2 regions of the Clostridium neuense genome follow, and region 2 is predicted to be linked to the other one. Evidence: riboswitches for the same ligand, from Rfam matches in the RefSeq annotation. Region 2 holds a riboswitch; the other holds the start of a gene.
What was found. A riboswitch is a leader RNA that binds a small molecule or an ion and turns the genes downstream of it on or off. The one in region 2 is predicted to bind cyclic di-AMP.

Region 1 (8,510 bases), on a different contig from region 2:
GTTCATTTTCTTGAATTTTTAGTGAAACAAGTGCTAGCATGCTTATGGCAATTGGTTCGTTGGAGCTCATTTTTCGTATATACAGATTGATATTGAATTTTTCTTTAATCAAAGAAGCTTTGTGAACAATCATAGCTGCAATTCTAGTATGAATTCCATTTTTTATATTTACTGAGACACAATTTTTAAACACGATTTAATCACCCTTTACATTTTGTGATAAAAATTATCAGCTTGCTTTAAAAAACATGATAATTTTTATCAATTATATTTTACTACTATAAATAGCACATATCCACAAATATTTTGGAAAAAATATAAATGAAGTATATTTTAAGCTTAAACATTGATAAAAATTATCAAGTATTTATTTTATAATATTTAAATTCAAATTGTATATAATAATAATAAAATAAAGTGAATATTTTTTTATTCATGTTAAATGTAGGTTTAATGTGTAAAAAACAAATTAACAAAAGTAATTTAAAATAAGTTTGGCATAGTTTTTGCTTATATAAAGAGGTGAAACACTATCTATCTAAGGAGGAATTTTATAATGCCCAATAATATAAAAAAAGGAATAGCTGCCTCAAAGGGTTATGCTATAGGACATGTTTTTATAAAGGCTGATAAAGAAGTTGAAATAGTTGAAAAAGCAATATCTAATATAGAGGAAGAAAAAGCAAGATTTGAAACTGCTGTAGAAGATTCAAGAAAACAGCTTATTAAAATAAAAGAAAAAGCAGAAAAGGATTTAGGTGCTGATAAAGCGGCAGTATTTGAAAGCCACATAATGCTTCTAGATGATCCTGAATTTGCAGGTCAAGCAAAGTCTATGATAGAAGATAAAAAAATAAATGCTGAAAAAGCGTTAAGCGATGTAATCGATAATTTTATGACTATATTTGCTGGAATAGAAGATGAATATATTAAAGAAAGAGTTGCTGACATAAAGGATGTTGGAGGAAGAATACTTAACAATTTAACTGGTAATGGTTCTGGAGATCTTTCTGATATAGAAAAGGGAACTATTGTGGTTGCAAATGATTTGACACCTTCAGACACTGCACAGCTTGACAAAGATAAGGTTGTTGCATTCTTAACTAATATAGGCGGTAGAACTTCTCACAGCGCTATAATGGCTAGAACTTTAGAAATACCAGCTATAGTTGGTTTAAAGGATATAGTTTCTTCAGTTAAAAATGGAGATACAGTTATAGTTGATGGAATTGAAGGAGAAGCTATAATAAATCCAGATGAAAAAACTTTAAGTGAATACACTGCTAGAAAAGAAGAATTTGAAAAGAAGCAAGAAGAGCTTAAAAAGCTTATAAGTATAGAAACAACAACAAAAGCAGGTAAAAGAGTAGAGGTTTGTGGAAACATAGGAAAGGCTAAAGATGTAGAAGCTGTTTTAGCAAACGGTGGAGACGGTGTAGGATTATTTAGAACAGAGTTTCTTTATATGGATAGAGAATCAATGCCTACAGAAGACGAACAATTTGAAGCATATAAGCATGTTGTAGAAAAAATGGGTAAAAGGCCTGTTGTTATAAGAACTCTTGATATAGGTGGAGATAAGAAATTACCATACCTTCCACTTCCAGAAGAAATGAATCCATTCCTTGGCTTTAGAGCAATAAGACTTTGCCTTGGAAGAAAAGATATATTTAAAGTTCAATTAAGAGCACTTTTAAGAGCATCAGTTTATGGAAACTTAAAGATAATGTTCCCAATGATTTCTTCACTTGAGGAATTCCTTGAAGCAAAAGAAGTTTTAAAAGAGTGTATGAATGAGCTTACTAAAGAAGGAAAATCATTTAATGAAAACCTTGAAACAGGAATAATGGTTGAAATACCTGCAGCAGCAGTAAATTCAGAAGAACTTGCAAAGCATGTTGATTTCTTTAGTATTGGAACTAATGATTTGATTCAATATACACTTGCAGCAGACAGAATGAATGAAAAAGTATCATATTTATACAATCCAATGCATCCTGCAGTTCTAAAGTTAATAAAGATGACTATAGAATCAGCACATAAAGAAGGAAAATGGTGTGGAATGTGCGGAGAAATGGCTGGAGATGAAAAGGCAATACCAACTCTTGTTGAATATGGACTTGATGAGTTCTCAATGAGTGCTTCATCTATTCTTACTGCAAAAGAATTAATAATGAAAGCTTAAAATGATTGCATTATATTACTAAATATATATATATATAAATGGAGTAGGCAATAATCATATTGTTTGCTCCAATTTTTTTACTAGAATACAATAAAAGCTTTAAATATAGAAGACCTTTAGATGACACTTTCAAAAATATAAAGTATAATTGTGAAGTAAACTGAAAAAGTGGCGATAACAATACATAGGGAAATATCTTTTGTGAAATTTATACATAGAACAAGGGTGATTACATGAATAAGTCTAATAAACTTTATAAAAAAGCATTATCACTTTTTGAAAGTGGAAAAATTGATAAGGCAGTTGAAGTATGTGAAAAAAGTATAGCTGAGGATGCACGGAATAAAGCGGCCATGGATCTTAAAGGTCTAATCTTTTATCTTAAAGGAGATTTAAAGGAAGCTAAAAAAATATGGCAGCTTAACTGGAAGGTTAATAAAGATAAAGCAGCAGAAAAATATCTTCAAGGGATTGATAACGATGAAAGGCTATTTCAATATTTTTTAAAAGCTTTAAAATGTATAGAAAAATTGAAGATAAATGAAGCTGTAGAATTGCTTAAGAGATGTGAAAATAGTGATTATAATTCTATAAATGTAAGTAACAATATTGCCATATGTGCTGTGAAGCAGGGAGATTATGATAAAGCTAATAGGTATTTGGAAAAGGTATTAAAACTAGATAAGACAAATGAAAAGGCTCTTGAGACCAAAAGAAATTTAGAGGATATTGGAGCTATAAAGAAAAATTTTAATTTTAGGCTTTTATTTAAACCAGCAGCTGCAGCCTTGTTAGTAGTTTTAATTGTTTTAGGAAGTATATACATATACAATAGACATTTAAGAAATACCCCTAAGGTTTCTTTAAAAAAGCCAAAGAAAGTGGTTGTTAAAAAAGAAAACAAAAAGGTAGTAAAGAAGGAAGTAAAAACTCAAATTAAGTTTGATGAGGCAGAACTTCAGAATGCAATAAACAATAAGGACTATGAAAAAATATATTATTATGAAGAAAATTTTAAAGATAAAGATGTTAGGATAAATGACAAGGTTATACTTAACAAAGCTTTAGAAATTCTTAAAAATGATGGAGTAGCATATTTTTATGGAACAGCAAGTAGTTACGCTAAGAAAAGCGATTATGCAAATGCAGAAAAGTACTTTTTAAAAGCATATGCTTATGGAAGCAGCAATTATTTATACAAGGATATAATATATTTTATGGCTACTTCATATAAAAATTCAGGTGATATAGAAAACGCAATAAAATATTATACACTGTATGATTCGAATTATAAAACGGGGAGCTATGAAGAAACTGTTTTATATGAGCTTGCTGTTATTTATAAAGATATAGATAAGGGAAAGGCTAAGAATTATGCAAGCAATCTTGTAAATAGCTATCCAAATTCCATATACAATAATTCTATAATAAAAAACATAATTTCAAATTAACATTAAGTTAATGAGGCTTTAATATAAGAATAATATAATATCAATATAAATATAATTTTGTACAAGGAGAGTTGTATATGAAAAATTTAAATATTTGTATTGATATTGATGGAACCTTGACCAATCCATATTACTGGCTTGATAAAACTGCTGAACATTTTAATAAAATAGTTAGGCATGAAGATTTTACACAATATGAGTATTCAAAAGTTATTGGAATTTCACAAAGTGATTATGATGAATTTTATGAAAAATACAAATTTAAATATCACAGTAAAGATGTATTAAGATTTAAAGCAAGGGATGTAATAAACAAGTTTTATTTAAGCAACAATGTATTCTTTGTAACAGCTAGAGAGAAGTCTCTTGAAATGCTCACTTTTTCCTATTTAAATAGAAAAAATATTAAATTTGATAGATTATTTGTATTAGGAACACATCATAAGGTAAAAAAGGCTAAGGAACTCAAATGTGATGTCTTTATTGAAGATAATCCTTATAATGCAGAGGAACTTTCAAATGCAGGGTTTAAAGTGTTTTTGATAGATACAACATATAATAGAAAAATATCACATCACAATATAATACGAGTTTATGATTGGATTGATATTGAAGATGCAGTTAACAATTTAATTTTGGCTGAAAATGCAATTTAACTTCTGTGGTGAAAAGCAATATGATATATTTAAAAATAAAATGCACAAAGCATAATTAAGAGGTATTTTTCTACGTTAACACTGCAAAAATTATATTTAAAAATTTTTTGTAGTGAAATGGAGGAAAATCCTCATTAGTTGTGAATTGTGCATTAAATTTTTTTGTGATGCATGTATAACTTTAACTTTGTACCGTATAATAAAAGCATAAGTTAAACCTCTAAGGAAAAAATTATTGACTTTGTACTATTAAGTGGTAAAATATATAAATAAGAGCATACCCTATGGGGGTATATAAGGAGGAATAAATTATGGTAAAAGAAATAGGAGATTTAAATTTTGAAAGTGAAGTATCTGAACCAGAAAAATTAGTAGTAGTTGATTTTTGGGCCCCATGGTGTGGACCTTGCAAAATGCTTGGACCAGTTATAGATGAAACATCTGAAGAATTAAGCGAAAAAGCTAAGTTTGTAAAAGTAAATGTAGATGATAATCCAAATACAGCAAGTAAATTTGGAATTGCAAGTATACCAACAGTTATGATCTTTAAAAACGGAAATCCTGTAGATACACTTGTTGGTTTTAGACCAAAGCAATCAATAATAAGTGAAATAGAAAAACACATATAAATTTGGTATAGCAATATGGATAGGTACGATATAGCTATTATTGGCAGTGGACCAGCAGGATTAGAAGCTGCCATTAATGCAAAAATTAGAAATAAGAAGACGATAGTTTTTGGAAATGATAATTTAAGTAAGAGCTTAGTTTTAGCACCTAAAATTAATAACTACTTAGGCTTTTTTGGATTACCAGGTACTGAACTTAAAAATAAATTTAAAGAGCATATAGATAAAATGGATATAGCTATAAATGCGGAAAAAGTCAATAACATATACGCTATGGGTGAGTATTTCTCAATTATGACAAGTAAGGAGAACTATGAAGCCAAAACAGTAATTCTTGCCCTTGGAATGGAACATACAAAACCAGTAAAGGGAGAGGATATACTTCTTGGAAGAGGTGTAGGATACTGTGCTACGTGTGATGCACCACTTTATAAAGAAAAAATTGTTGCAATAATAGGCTATAATAAGGAAGCTGAAAGTGAAGCTAACTATGTAAGTGAAATTGCATCTAAAGTATATTATGTTCCTATGTATAAGGATGAATATCAGCTTAACTCAAATATAGAGCTTGTAAAGGATTCTCCTGTTGAAATTATAGGACAGAATAAAGTTGAAAAGCTAATTTTGAGATCTACAGAGATAGCTACTGATGGAGTTTTTGTATTAAAGGATAGTGCTCCTCCGGAACAACTTGTCCCAGGACTTGAAATGGAAGATAAGCATATTAAGGTTAACAGAAAAATGGAAACTAACATTCAAGGATGTTATGCGGCAGGAGATTGCACTGGAAGGCCTTATCAATATATGAAGGCAGCTGGTGAAGGTCAAGTTGCTGCGCTTAATGCAGTAGAATATTTAAACCAGAATAGAGAGTAAAATTAAAGAGTAGAGTTAAGAATGAACTTCTAAACACTACTCTTTAATGTATTTTAAGGTACTACAAAAAATACATGTTTGCCTATAATTTTTACATTATACTTTTTTATATTATTCATCCATGAGGATGTTGATAACTGTGGGTTATAGAAGTAAATTGCTTTTGGAGTAGGATCTTTTCCTGATAAAGCATCAAATACTGCGGAGTAACATTCTTTGGTTGGTGTTACTGGAATGTCTCCATCCTTGACGCAGGAAAAAGCATACTTTTGTTTAACAACATCTGTAACCGATTTTGGAAACTCCGGATTTTGAAGTCTGTTTAAAATTACAGATGCAACTGCAACTTTACCTTCATAAGGTTCAGAGCAGCTTTCAGCGTATACAACTTTAGCCATTAAGTCTACATCTTTATTTGTAATGTAAATTGATTGACCGTTAAAGTTAAAAACCTGTACTGCATCAACCTTTTCATCATACAAATTTTTTGCATTAGTATTGTTTTTAAATTGTAAAAGTTTATACTCTTTTGAACCCTCCTTAATTGGTGAAAATGCTTTTACGGGATTTGAAAATATAAAACTTCCCACAAGAATAAATACAACAATAGCCCAAAAAGTTTTTTTCATTAAATTTCCTCCTTTTATTTACGAGGTTAGCTGACGGGTTCGGTAAAGGCATAACCTACACATAAATGTGATTCACCCCAAAACTTGGTTTCCCCGTTTTTGTTAAACTTAGGCTATTGATATTATGCACAAAAACATAAAAATAATTCATGAGTTAAAATAAAATAAAGAAAATTTATTTGTTTTTTTCTGAAATGTATTTTTTTTCAAAGTTTTTATAGTCTGTATCAACTTTTTTAAAAGCATCTTTAGACTGACTATATATATCATTTACTTTATAGGAAGCCGAATCATTGTCTTTTAAGTTTGCCTCATAGTTTAATGCAGAAGTAAAATAATTCATATAAGAAATATAATCATTTAAAACTAAGTTAAAAGCTTTATAGGATTCAAGTCTACCTGAAGGAACAGATATGTTTTGAAAATTATTTTTTAAATTTACAAATTCAGCATCGTTTTTACTTATTTTATCAAAAGCATAATCATAACTTATTATCTTTTTTCTCGCCTTAGTAGCATAGTCAGAAAAATCGGTCATTATAAGCTTAAATTGATCACACACATTATCCATAGTGATATCAAAATCACTACTCATTGAGGCTTGGAAGCTTTTATCAATTTTTGTTCTTTTTCTTACGCTAAAGTAAGTTTGAAAGGCATCTATAAATTTTAAAGTAGCAGAGGGAAGAGAAAACTTTTTATTGTTTATTGTAATTTTAGAATAATATTTTGTGGATAAATCTCTGTAAGTATTAAGTGATGTCATTGCAGTATCTATATCTGGAGCATCTGGATTGTTTACACAGGACTGAAGCTGCTTGTACAATAAAATGTTGTTTTTAATTCCGTTCTTTAAATCGGAAACTACCATTTTATATTTATCATTTATGCTTAGCTTGGATAATTTATTAGCTTCTGCAGTTAATGAAGCTGATATTTTTCCTATATCTTTTCCGGTTTGCTTTGAATCTAGTTCCTTTGAATTTAAGTTTGAGGATGCCTCATTTAACTTTGTTATTTCCTTTGTTATCCCTTCTATTGCTTTTTCACTAGAGGTATACTTATTTACATTAAATAGACTATAAACTATAAAAATTGTTAAGAATACTATTGCAAGGATAGGCAGTATGTACAAAAGAGTTTTTGGTTTTATGGACTTGATATTCATAATAATTCCTCCCTAAATGCTTATCTATATTTTTTACATTCTCCTATAGTAAGATTATATGAAGAATAAATTTTTGCATTACACTTTATGGAAAAGATTGTGAATTATATGAAAAAGGTAATGCAAAATTGTAAAAGGTATTTTAAATAATAATTTCGCTATACTATAATAACTTTACGTAGTGTATAATTATATATATGAATTTACTGAACTTTTTAAGGCTTGTTCAATCATGTTTTTTACAATTAAGTTAAAAAAATTAAGAACAGGAGGTGAAAATATGGAGTTTATGCATATTGCAAACAGCGCAATCAAAGGAATGACAATTTGGTCTGTGCTGGATATTATCGTGGTATCATACATTTTTTATAAAGGTTACATGCTTATAAAAGAAACAAGAGCAGTACAGCTTTTAAAAGGAATACTTTTAATTATACTTTTAATTCCAATAAGCGATTTTTTGCACCTTACAATGTTAAATTGGATATTGCAAAGAACAATAACAATAGGTGTTCTTTCTATAATCATTATATTTCAGCCTGAGATAAGGAGAGCACTTGAACAATTAGGCAGAAGTGCTTTTAATGAAAATCATATACTTGAAAATGAAGCAGAATATGAAAAGATAATAAATGAAATTGTAAACAGTGTTGGGAACCTATCAGAACAAAAAACTGGAGCACTTATTATAATAGAGCAAAAAACTGGATTAGAGGATATAATAAGTACAGGAACAAAGATAGATGCAATAGTTTCGGCGGCACTTTTAGAAAATATATTTGTTGTAAATACACCTTTACATGATGGAGCTACTATAATAAGAAATGGCAGAATAGCAGCAGCGGGATGTTTTTTACCACTTACTTCAAATAATGATTTAAATAAAAAGCTTGGAACAAGACATAGAGCAGGAATT
Region 2 (8,510 bases):
ATTAACCGTTTTAAATTTTTTACCATGCCTAAGTTTTTTTTACTTCTTAAGTATTCAAAGGATATATTTTGACTAGTTGGGGTATTCTTAATGTAGTTATCTATAATTTGAGCTGTTCTATCAGTAGAGTTATCTTCACAAATAATAATTTTTAAGTTGAAATTGCCTTTTTGAGCTATTATTGAATTGAGGCATTGCACTATATATTGTTCATGATTATATGCAAGTACGCCTACGTTAACATTAATTTTTTCCTCTTCTCTATTATTCTCTATCTCAAGTAGTCTTAAGTATAAATTTTGTAATTTTTGTGACATAGATTTTGCAGCATCTAAATTTTTTTGAGTTTTAATTTTTTTTATCAATATGCCGAAACCTTCTGTTTCAAATAATACTATACAATCTTTTTTACATTGATTATAGCCGTAATTTACAGAGGGCCAATTTATACAATTAAATACGATAATCCCACCGTCTCTTAAGAAAGGGGTGTAATTATTAATATCTGCCTGTACTTCTTTACGATCATGATTACCATCGATGTAAAGCATATCTATTCCTACATTTCTGAAATATGGAGCAGCTTCGGTTGATGTTCTTCTAATAATTTCAACAATACCAGAAAGTTCAAATGCATTGATATTATTTAATACCTGTGCATATATGGCTTCAAAATTAATATTATTTAAAAAGTTGTTTATTTGTTTTTTTAAGTTTTCATCTAAATCATATTCTTTTGCATAATTAACACTGTAAGGATCAATTCCATAAGCTTTACCTTTATTATCTTTAAATGCCTGTGCGACAGAAAATAAGCTTCTACCTTTATACACACCAATTTCAACGTAATTTTTAAGATTAAAGTAACATGCTAAATATGCCATTAAGTAGCAGTTTGATAATGGTAAACCACCACAAAAATCAAATAAAAGAGGATTACTTTGAATATTTTTAATTCTTTTGAATAGGGTATCGTCTAACTGCATTATATATCAACTCCTACTTTTTAGAGGATTTACTACAGTATCTATAATATGTTGATTTAATTTAAAATTCTACTAAGTGTTATATTTTTAGTGAAGCAGTTCATTTTGTGTTATAATAATGTATTACAAATAGCAATTATCAAGGAGAAATATAATGAACAAAAATGAACTGCTCCAGATATTCAACACACAAACTAGTGGAAAGAATGGCACTAAGGGAATTAGAGTTTTAAATAACGATTTAGTTTCAGCCTGTGATATTCATGATGAAGATGATTTAATACATGTAAGTGGCAAGGTTATATCAGAAAGCCTTTTTAATGAATATGACACTGAAATAGAAATAGATGCTTTGAGTAAAAAAATAGTGTCAACTTACTGCACTTGTGTGGATTATGAAAATAATGAAGGTAAAAAGGATAATTACTGCTGTAAACACCTTGCTGCCACTTTTTATAAGTCTTTAGATGAACTTGCTCGGCAGCCTGCATTTAAAAAGAAGTCCTTAGCTAAAACCCAGAATTTAGAAGATGCCCTTAGTATACTTTTGGGGGATGAAGAAGAAAAAGAAGACTTAAAAATAGAGGTTTATATAAATAGAAATGAATGGAATAGTCAGCTTTCTTTTGAACTAAAAATAGGGCTTCACTCAATGAATTCTGGCACCTTGTATGTGCTGAAGGATATAAATAGTTTTCTTGCAGCTATTTATCACAATGTACCAATAACCTATGGTAAAAATCTTACATTAAATTTGAAGAAGCAAAAGTTAGAGGCAAAGGATAAGAAGCTTATAGATTTCATTCAAATGCTTGTAAACATTGATGGGAGTTCTGGCTACAAAAGCAGAAATAAAAAGCTTGCTATTGATGGAAAATACGTACATATACCAGATTATCTTGTAAGAGAATTTTTTGAAACTATAAAGGAGCATAGAGTTTATTTAAATGAAGGTTTTAAATTTAGAACCATTGAAGCTGAGATAGTAGAAGGTAATCCAGATTTGCCTTTTCAAATAAATAATAAAAATGATGAGTATATCTTAGAAGTGCCGGGAGGAATGCCTCTGACTTTAAATTCAAAAGGCACAGCATTTTTATATGGACTTACAATATATATTCCAAGTTATGAATACTGTGAAAAATTAGAGCCATATTTTCGTGTATTTAATAAAGTTAACTCTATAATGCTTCCAGCAGCAAGGGAAGATGCAGTGCTCAGAAAGCTTATTCCAAAATTAAATTTATTATCTCAAAATATAAATTTATCTAAAGCTGTAAGAGATAAGGTAGTCATGGCGAAAAGTGAATTTAAATTTTATTTTGATAAATCGGGGAAAGATGTTGTGCTTACTACAAAGGTTAAATATGGAGAATTTGAATTTAACATATTTGAAGATTGCACAGAAAAAGTTATATATAGGGATTCCAAAAAAGAAACTGAAGTTTTAGAAACCGTAAGGGCGCTTGGTTTTGAAAGAGAAAAGAATAAATTCCATCTTAAGTGGGGAGATGCTTACATATTTAGATTTTTTAAAACTGAAATTGATAGGCTTCAAAGACTAGGAGAGGTATTTTATTCTGAAAACTTCAAGGGAATAAAAGATATTAATTCTAAAAGCATAATTGGGGACATAAGGACTGGAAAGTACAATTATTTTGAAATGGAGTTCAAAATTGATGATGTACCTCCAGCAGAAACAACAGCAATACTTAGGGCTTTTAGAGATAATATTAAATATTATAGGCTTAAAAGTGGAGAATTTTTGGATTTAGAGCAGCTTGAACTTAAAAAATTCCTAAAGCTTTTAGATGCGGTTTCACCAAAAGAAATAAAGGATAATCACCTAGAAATATCTAAGAGTAAAGGAATATATGCTTACGAGTATCTTGAAGAAAATAAAATTAGGTATATTAAAGGTAAAGGTGAACTTAAAAAAATAAGAGATAAGCTCAAAAATATAGACGAATTGACTTTTAAAGTTCCTAAAAATTTAAAGGGCAGCTTAAGAAAATATCAAGAAGTTGGATTTAACTGGTTTAAAACTCTTGATTATCTTGGCTTTGGAGGAATACTAGGAGATGAAATGGGACTTGGAAAAACCTTTCAAACTATCGCCTTTTTGCTGTCTAACTTAGGAAAAAAGTCTTTGATCGTAGTCCCAACCTCCCTTGTATACAACTGGAAGCAGGAATTTGAAACCTTTGCACCGGATATGAAGGTTGCAACAGTAAACGGCAGCAAAGGGGAAAGAGAAGAGATACTTAAAAATATAAAAATTTACGATGCAGTTATAACCACTTACAATCTTTTAAAGCGTGACTTAAATTTATACAGCAGCATTGAATTTGACTACTGCATAATTGATGAAGCACAGTATATAAAAAATCCGCATTCACAAAATGCATTAACGGTTAAAAAGGTAAAATCCCAAAATAGATTTGCCCTGTCTGGAACTCCAATAGAAAATTCTGTTATGGAGCTTTGGTCTATATTTGATTTTTTGATGCCAGGATATTTATATGATGAAAAAAGATTCAGCGTCAGATACTACAAAAAGCTTAAAGAAGAACCAGAGGTCATTGAGGATTTAAATAGGCTCATAAAGCCATTTATATTAAGAAGAAAGAAAAAGGACGTTGTAAAAGAGCTTCCAGATAAAATAGAAAAGATAATGACAGTTGATATGGATGATAAGCAGAAGAAGGTTTATGCTACTTATGCCAAGCATGCAGTTAATTTAATTGAAAAGAAGGTTAAGGAAGAAGAATTTAAAAGCAGCAAGATAGAAATACTTGCTTATATAACAAAGCTTAGAGAAATTTGCCTTGACCCATCTGTTGTTATGGAAAATTATACAGGAACAAGTGCTAAAATTGAAGCACTCACGGAACTTCTACTTCACAGCATAGATGAAGGACACAGAGTGCTTATATTTTCACAGTTTACCTCTGTTCTTAAGAATATAGCTAAAAGAATAAAAGTAGAAAATCTTGATTACAGCTATCTCGATGGAAGTGTGCCATCAGAGAAGAGAATGGAAATGGTTAAAGCCTTTAATTCTGGGCAAAATTCTGTTTTTTTAATAAGCTTAAAAGCTGGGGGAACTGGACTTAACTTAACCTCTGCGGATGTAGTTGTGCATTTTGACCCTTGGTGGAATCCAGCTGTAGAAGATCAGGCAACAGATAGAGCACATAGGATAGGGCAAAAGAACGTAGTTGAAGTTATAAAATTAATTGCAAAGGGCACTATTGAAGAGAAAATTGTAATTTTGCAAAAGGAAAAGAAAAAGCTCGCAGAAAGCCTTTTAGGAGATGAGCTTTCTAATGGAGAGAACCTTTCAAGTTTAAATGAGGAAGAGATTTTGAAGTTGTTTAGATAATCATGTGATAAACTTATTTCACATTTATTGTACTACAGTGAATGCGAAGTAATAGTGCATAAGTAACAAGTTTAAAAAGCATTATTGCTTTGTATTATTTGCTGTATTTCTTATGTTTAATTAATTGTTTATTTGTGCAAATTATCTTAATATTCACAAATTAGAAACACATATATATTGACATACATATGTTGAAATGATATGCTTTTTTATAGATAATGGAAATTATTGTGAAAAATGAATAATTATAACGCTGAATTGTTTAAGCGGGAGAACCAAATTAGGGGTGAATCTTATCAAAATATGGTAAGTAGGGTTAATCTTTTCTACCCGAATCCGACAGCTAATCTCGTAAGCGTTGAAGGGAGGTTTTTGTATGTACAAAAATAAGACCATGTTCTTTTGCTGTACATGCAGTTAATAAGTTGTGGATACTTCTCTACAGCTTATTTTTATTAACATAATTATTATTTTAAAGGAGGAATTTTTATGATAAAAGTATGCTTGATTGGCATTGGAAAAACAGGAAAAGAAGTTGCACGCATGATAATGGAACAAGAAAATATGGAGCTTGTAGCAGCCATATGTAGTTTAGGAAGCTTAAAAAAACACAAAGATTTAGGACAATTAACAGGAAATGAAAAAATTGGAGTTAAAGTGGAAAGTGCAGATGATTTGGAAAATGTAATTTTAAAAACTAAACCAGATGTTGTAATAGATTTTTCTACTCCTAAAGCAACATTGGAAAATTTGGATATAGTGTCAAAAATGAAGGTTAATATGGTTATTGGTACTACAGGATTTTCAGAATTGGAGATAAAGAAGATAGAAAAAGTGGCTTCAATTAATAATACAGGAATAGTCTATGCTCCCAATATAACTCGAGGTGTAAATGTACTTATGATTCTAACAAAGCTAGCAACTATTTTATTGAATAACTATGATTTTCAAATTTCTGAAATTCACTATAAAAATAAAAAAGATATTCCGTCTGGTACAGCTATAAAAATAGCTAAGGAAATAGAAAACGGTTTAAATTATACAGGAAAAAATATTTCTGATAAAAATATACCTATAAATTCAGTTCGTGCTGGAGGCATAGTTGGAAAACATGAGGTGTTAATCGCTGGAGAATATGATAAACTTGTAATTTCTCATGAATCGTTTTCAAGAAAAGTTTTTGCATCAGGTGCACTTTATGCAGCTGATTTTATTAAAGATAAGTTAGGTTTTTATGAAATGAATGATGTTTTAAATTTATCAAAGGTTATAAAAGATTTATATATGGGCAATGATGAAGCAGCATTAGAAATGTAGTGTGATTTTAAAACTACAAAAAGCGTACGCAAATTTGTGTGCGTTTTTCATTTGTATGATTTTGTAATGAATATATTTAAATTAGAAGAAAAATCTATTTAAGTGATTTTAGAACTTTACATATATTGTCAACATCCTTATCACTTAATTTATCAAAATTGTCCAATTCTTCTTTAATGTTTTCTATAACTTGATACTTATAACTTTTGTTTCTATTTTTGGATAGGAAATAAGTTGATATTGTACCTGTAAGCATACTCAAAAAACCTATTCCAGTAATCATTAAAAATCCAGCAATAAGTTTTCCAGAAGTGGTTGAAGGAGATAAATCACCGTAGCCAACGGTAGTTATAGTTACAAAGCTTAACCAAAGAGCGTTACCAAGTGGTATCCCTTCAGACAAATGCATGCCTATTGTTCCTAAAAATAAAACAAAAATTGTTATAAAAATTATGTAACCAAAATTATTTGTTTTAATAAAGCTGTTTATATGAGATCTAAATTTTGCAAAAAAAACTATTGATCTAAAAATTTTAAGTATCTTAAAAATATCAGCGATTCTAAATGCTTGAAATATAGCCCCCAAAGGGATAATAGCTACTAAATCAATTATATTTTCTTTGAAAAATTTCTTTTTATTTTTGGAAAAATAGAGTCTTATAAAATAATCTAAAGCAAATATTATGAGAACTAAGTTATCTATCATATTAAAGCAGTAAACAATTTCTTTTGATAATTTTATAGAATAATCGAGTATAAGTATTACTGCCACAATAATTGATAAGAAAGCCATAGCTGTTTCATAAATTATAGTTAAATGTTTTTTATCCATAATGCCCATCAAAAACCACCCCTAGTAATATATATCGTAACATTTTTTTAAATATTTGTGTTAAAATGATGGTAAGAAAATAGAAAAATTACATACAAGCCTTAAATTAGGCTGAAATGTTTTTAGTAACATTTAATTTTTTTGAAGAGTACAGTGAAGGTTAATTTTCTGTTGACGCTTATTTATAAAGATGACTTAAAAATTAAAAAATAGCTAACATAAAATTTTCAGGAATTATTAAAAATAAAGGGAGCTGATTTTATTGAGAATACTCCACACTTCTGACTGGCACCTTGGTAAAAATTTAGAAGGGTGCAGTCGTATGGATGAGCAGGAAGCTTTTCTTAAGGATTTTGTTGAAATTGTACAGGAAAATAATATAGATATGGTGGTTATTGCAGGAGATATTTATGATAATTCAAACCCTCCTGCAAGAGCGGAGAAAATGTTTTATGATACACTAAAAAAAATATCAGCAAGTGGTGAAAGGACAACCCTTGTTATAGCTGGCAATCATGATAATCCAGAGAGACTTGTTGCAGCAGGGCCTCTTGCAAGAGATCATGGAATTATAATGGTTGGTACTCCAAAATCTGTAGTTTCTACTGGTGAGTATGGAAACTCAAGGGTTTTAGAAGCAGGAGAAGGATTTATTGAGATACAAATAAAAGATGAAAAGGCTGTAATTTTAACAGTGCCATATCCAAGTGAAAAGAGATTAAATGAGGTTTTGTACGGTGAAATGGATGAGGAAGAAGAAAAAGCTAAAACCTATGGAGATAGAATAAAGACGTTATTTGATAGGCTTGGTTCGAGATTTAAAGATGATACTATAAATCTTGTAGTGTCACATCTTTTTACTATGGGCAGCGAAGAAGCAGGCTCAGAGAGAAATGTTCAACTTGGTGGAAGTTTTATTGTAGATGGAGGTTGCTTTCCAGAAAAGGCGCAGTATATTGCACTTGGACATGTACATAAACCTCAGTTAGTACCAGGGACAAGTAAAAGGGCTAGGTATTCTGGTTCGCCGCTTCAATACAACAAGAAGGAAATTAATTTTAAAAAGAAATGTTTTATTGTGGATGTAAAAGCTCATGAAGAGTGCAAAATTGAAGAAGTTGAATTTAAAGTTTATAAACCAATAGAAGTTTGGAAGTGTGAAAGCATAGAGGCAGCCATTGAAAAGTGCGAAGAAAATAAGGATAAGGACTGCTGGGTATATCTTGAGATAACAACGGATAGGTACATAGGAGAAGATGAAATAAAAAAAATGAAAAGCGCTAAAAAGGATATACTTGAAATCATGCCTAAAATTGTAGGAAAAGATGATGAAAAGTTTGATGTAAACAGTTTTTCGGAAAAGTCCTTTAAAGACATATTTAAAGAATTTTATTTAAAAGAAAGAAAAGTTGAGCCACAGGAAGAGGTGGTGGATTTGCTTTTATCCATTGTATCTGATAAGGAGGGGGAAAATGAAGCCAATTAGACTTAAAATAAAAGGATTAAATAGTTTTATAGAAACTCAAGAAATTGATTTTGAAAAGCTTACTAAGAGAGGACTTTTTGGTATATTTGGACCTACTGGAAGTGGAAAATCCTCAATTTTAGATGGAATCACCCTTGCACTTTATGGGGAAGTGGCAAGAAAAAGTTCAAATTATATGAACACTAATTGCAGCAGTTTAAATGTAAGCTATGAGTTTCAAATATCAGGCAGTGAAGTGAAAAGGTATTTAGTAGACAGAGAATTTAGAAGAGATAACAGAACGGGAAGTGTAAGAAGCAAGTCTGCAAAAATAGTGGATATAACGGATGGAGCTGAAAACATACTTGAAGAGGGCGCAAAGCTTGTAACTGAAAAATGTGAGGAGATAATAGGGCTTAAGCTGGAGGATTTTACAAGAACTGTAGTGCTGCCGCAGGGAAAATTCAGCGAGTTTTTAAAACTAGAGGGAAAAGACAGAAGAAACATGCTTGAAAGGTTATTCAA

Region 1: it holds a riboswitch for cyclic di-AMP, as region 2 does, so the genes downstream of both, ACJDT4_RS01845 (cell wall hydrolase) here and dapB (4-hydroxy-tetrahydrodipicolinate reductase) in region 2, are expected to answer to the same signal.

Annotation. Positions count from the first base shown of each region.
Region 1 covers NZ_JBJIAA010000001.1:423,579-432,088, reverse strand. Annotated here, with positions in the region: gene ACJDT4_RS01875 (sigma 54-interacting transcriptional regulator) at 1-193, opposite strand, end outside; gene ptsP (phosphoenolpyruvate--protein phosphotransferase) at 557-2,185, shown strand; gene ACJDT4_RS01865 (tetratricopeptide repeat protein) at 2,419-3,636, shown strand; gene ACJDT4_RS01860 (5' nucleotidase, NT5C type) at 3,714-4,292, shown strand; gene trxA (thioredoxin) at 4,604-4,921, shown strand; gene ACJDT4_RS01850 (NAD(P)/FAD-dependent oxidoreductase) at 4,937-5,797, shown strand; gene ACJDT4_RS01845 (cell wall hydrolase) at 5,851-6,426, opposite strand; cyclic di-AMP (ydaO/yuaA leader) riboswitch at 6,430-6,550, opposite strand; gene ACJDT4_RS01840 (hypothetical protein) at 6,602-7,594, opposite strand; gene cdaA (diadenylate cyclase CdaA) at 7,875-8,510, shown strand, end outside.
Region 2 covers NZ_JBJIAA010000002.1:115,035-123,544, reverse strand. Annotated here, with positions in the region: gene ACJDT4_RS02925 (glycosyltransferase) at 1-986, opposite strand, end outside; gene ACJDT4_RS02920 (SNF2 helicase associated domain-containing protein) at 1,141-4,371, shown strand; cyclic di-AMP (ydaO/yuaA leader) riboswitch at 4,613-4,744, shown strand; gene dapB (4-hydroxy-tetrahydrodipicolinate reductase) at 4,861-5,688, shown strand; gene ACJDT4_RS02910 (potassium channel family protein) at 5,783-6,529, opposite strand; gene ACJDT4_RS02905 (exonuclease SbcCD subunit D) at 6,783-8,006, shown strand; gene ACJDT4_RS02900 (AAA family ATPase) at 7,993-8,510, shown strand, end outside.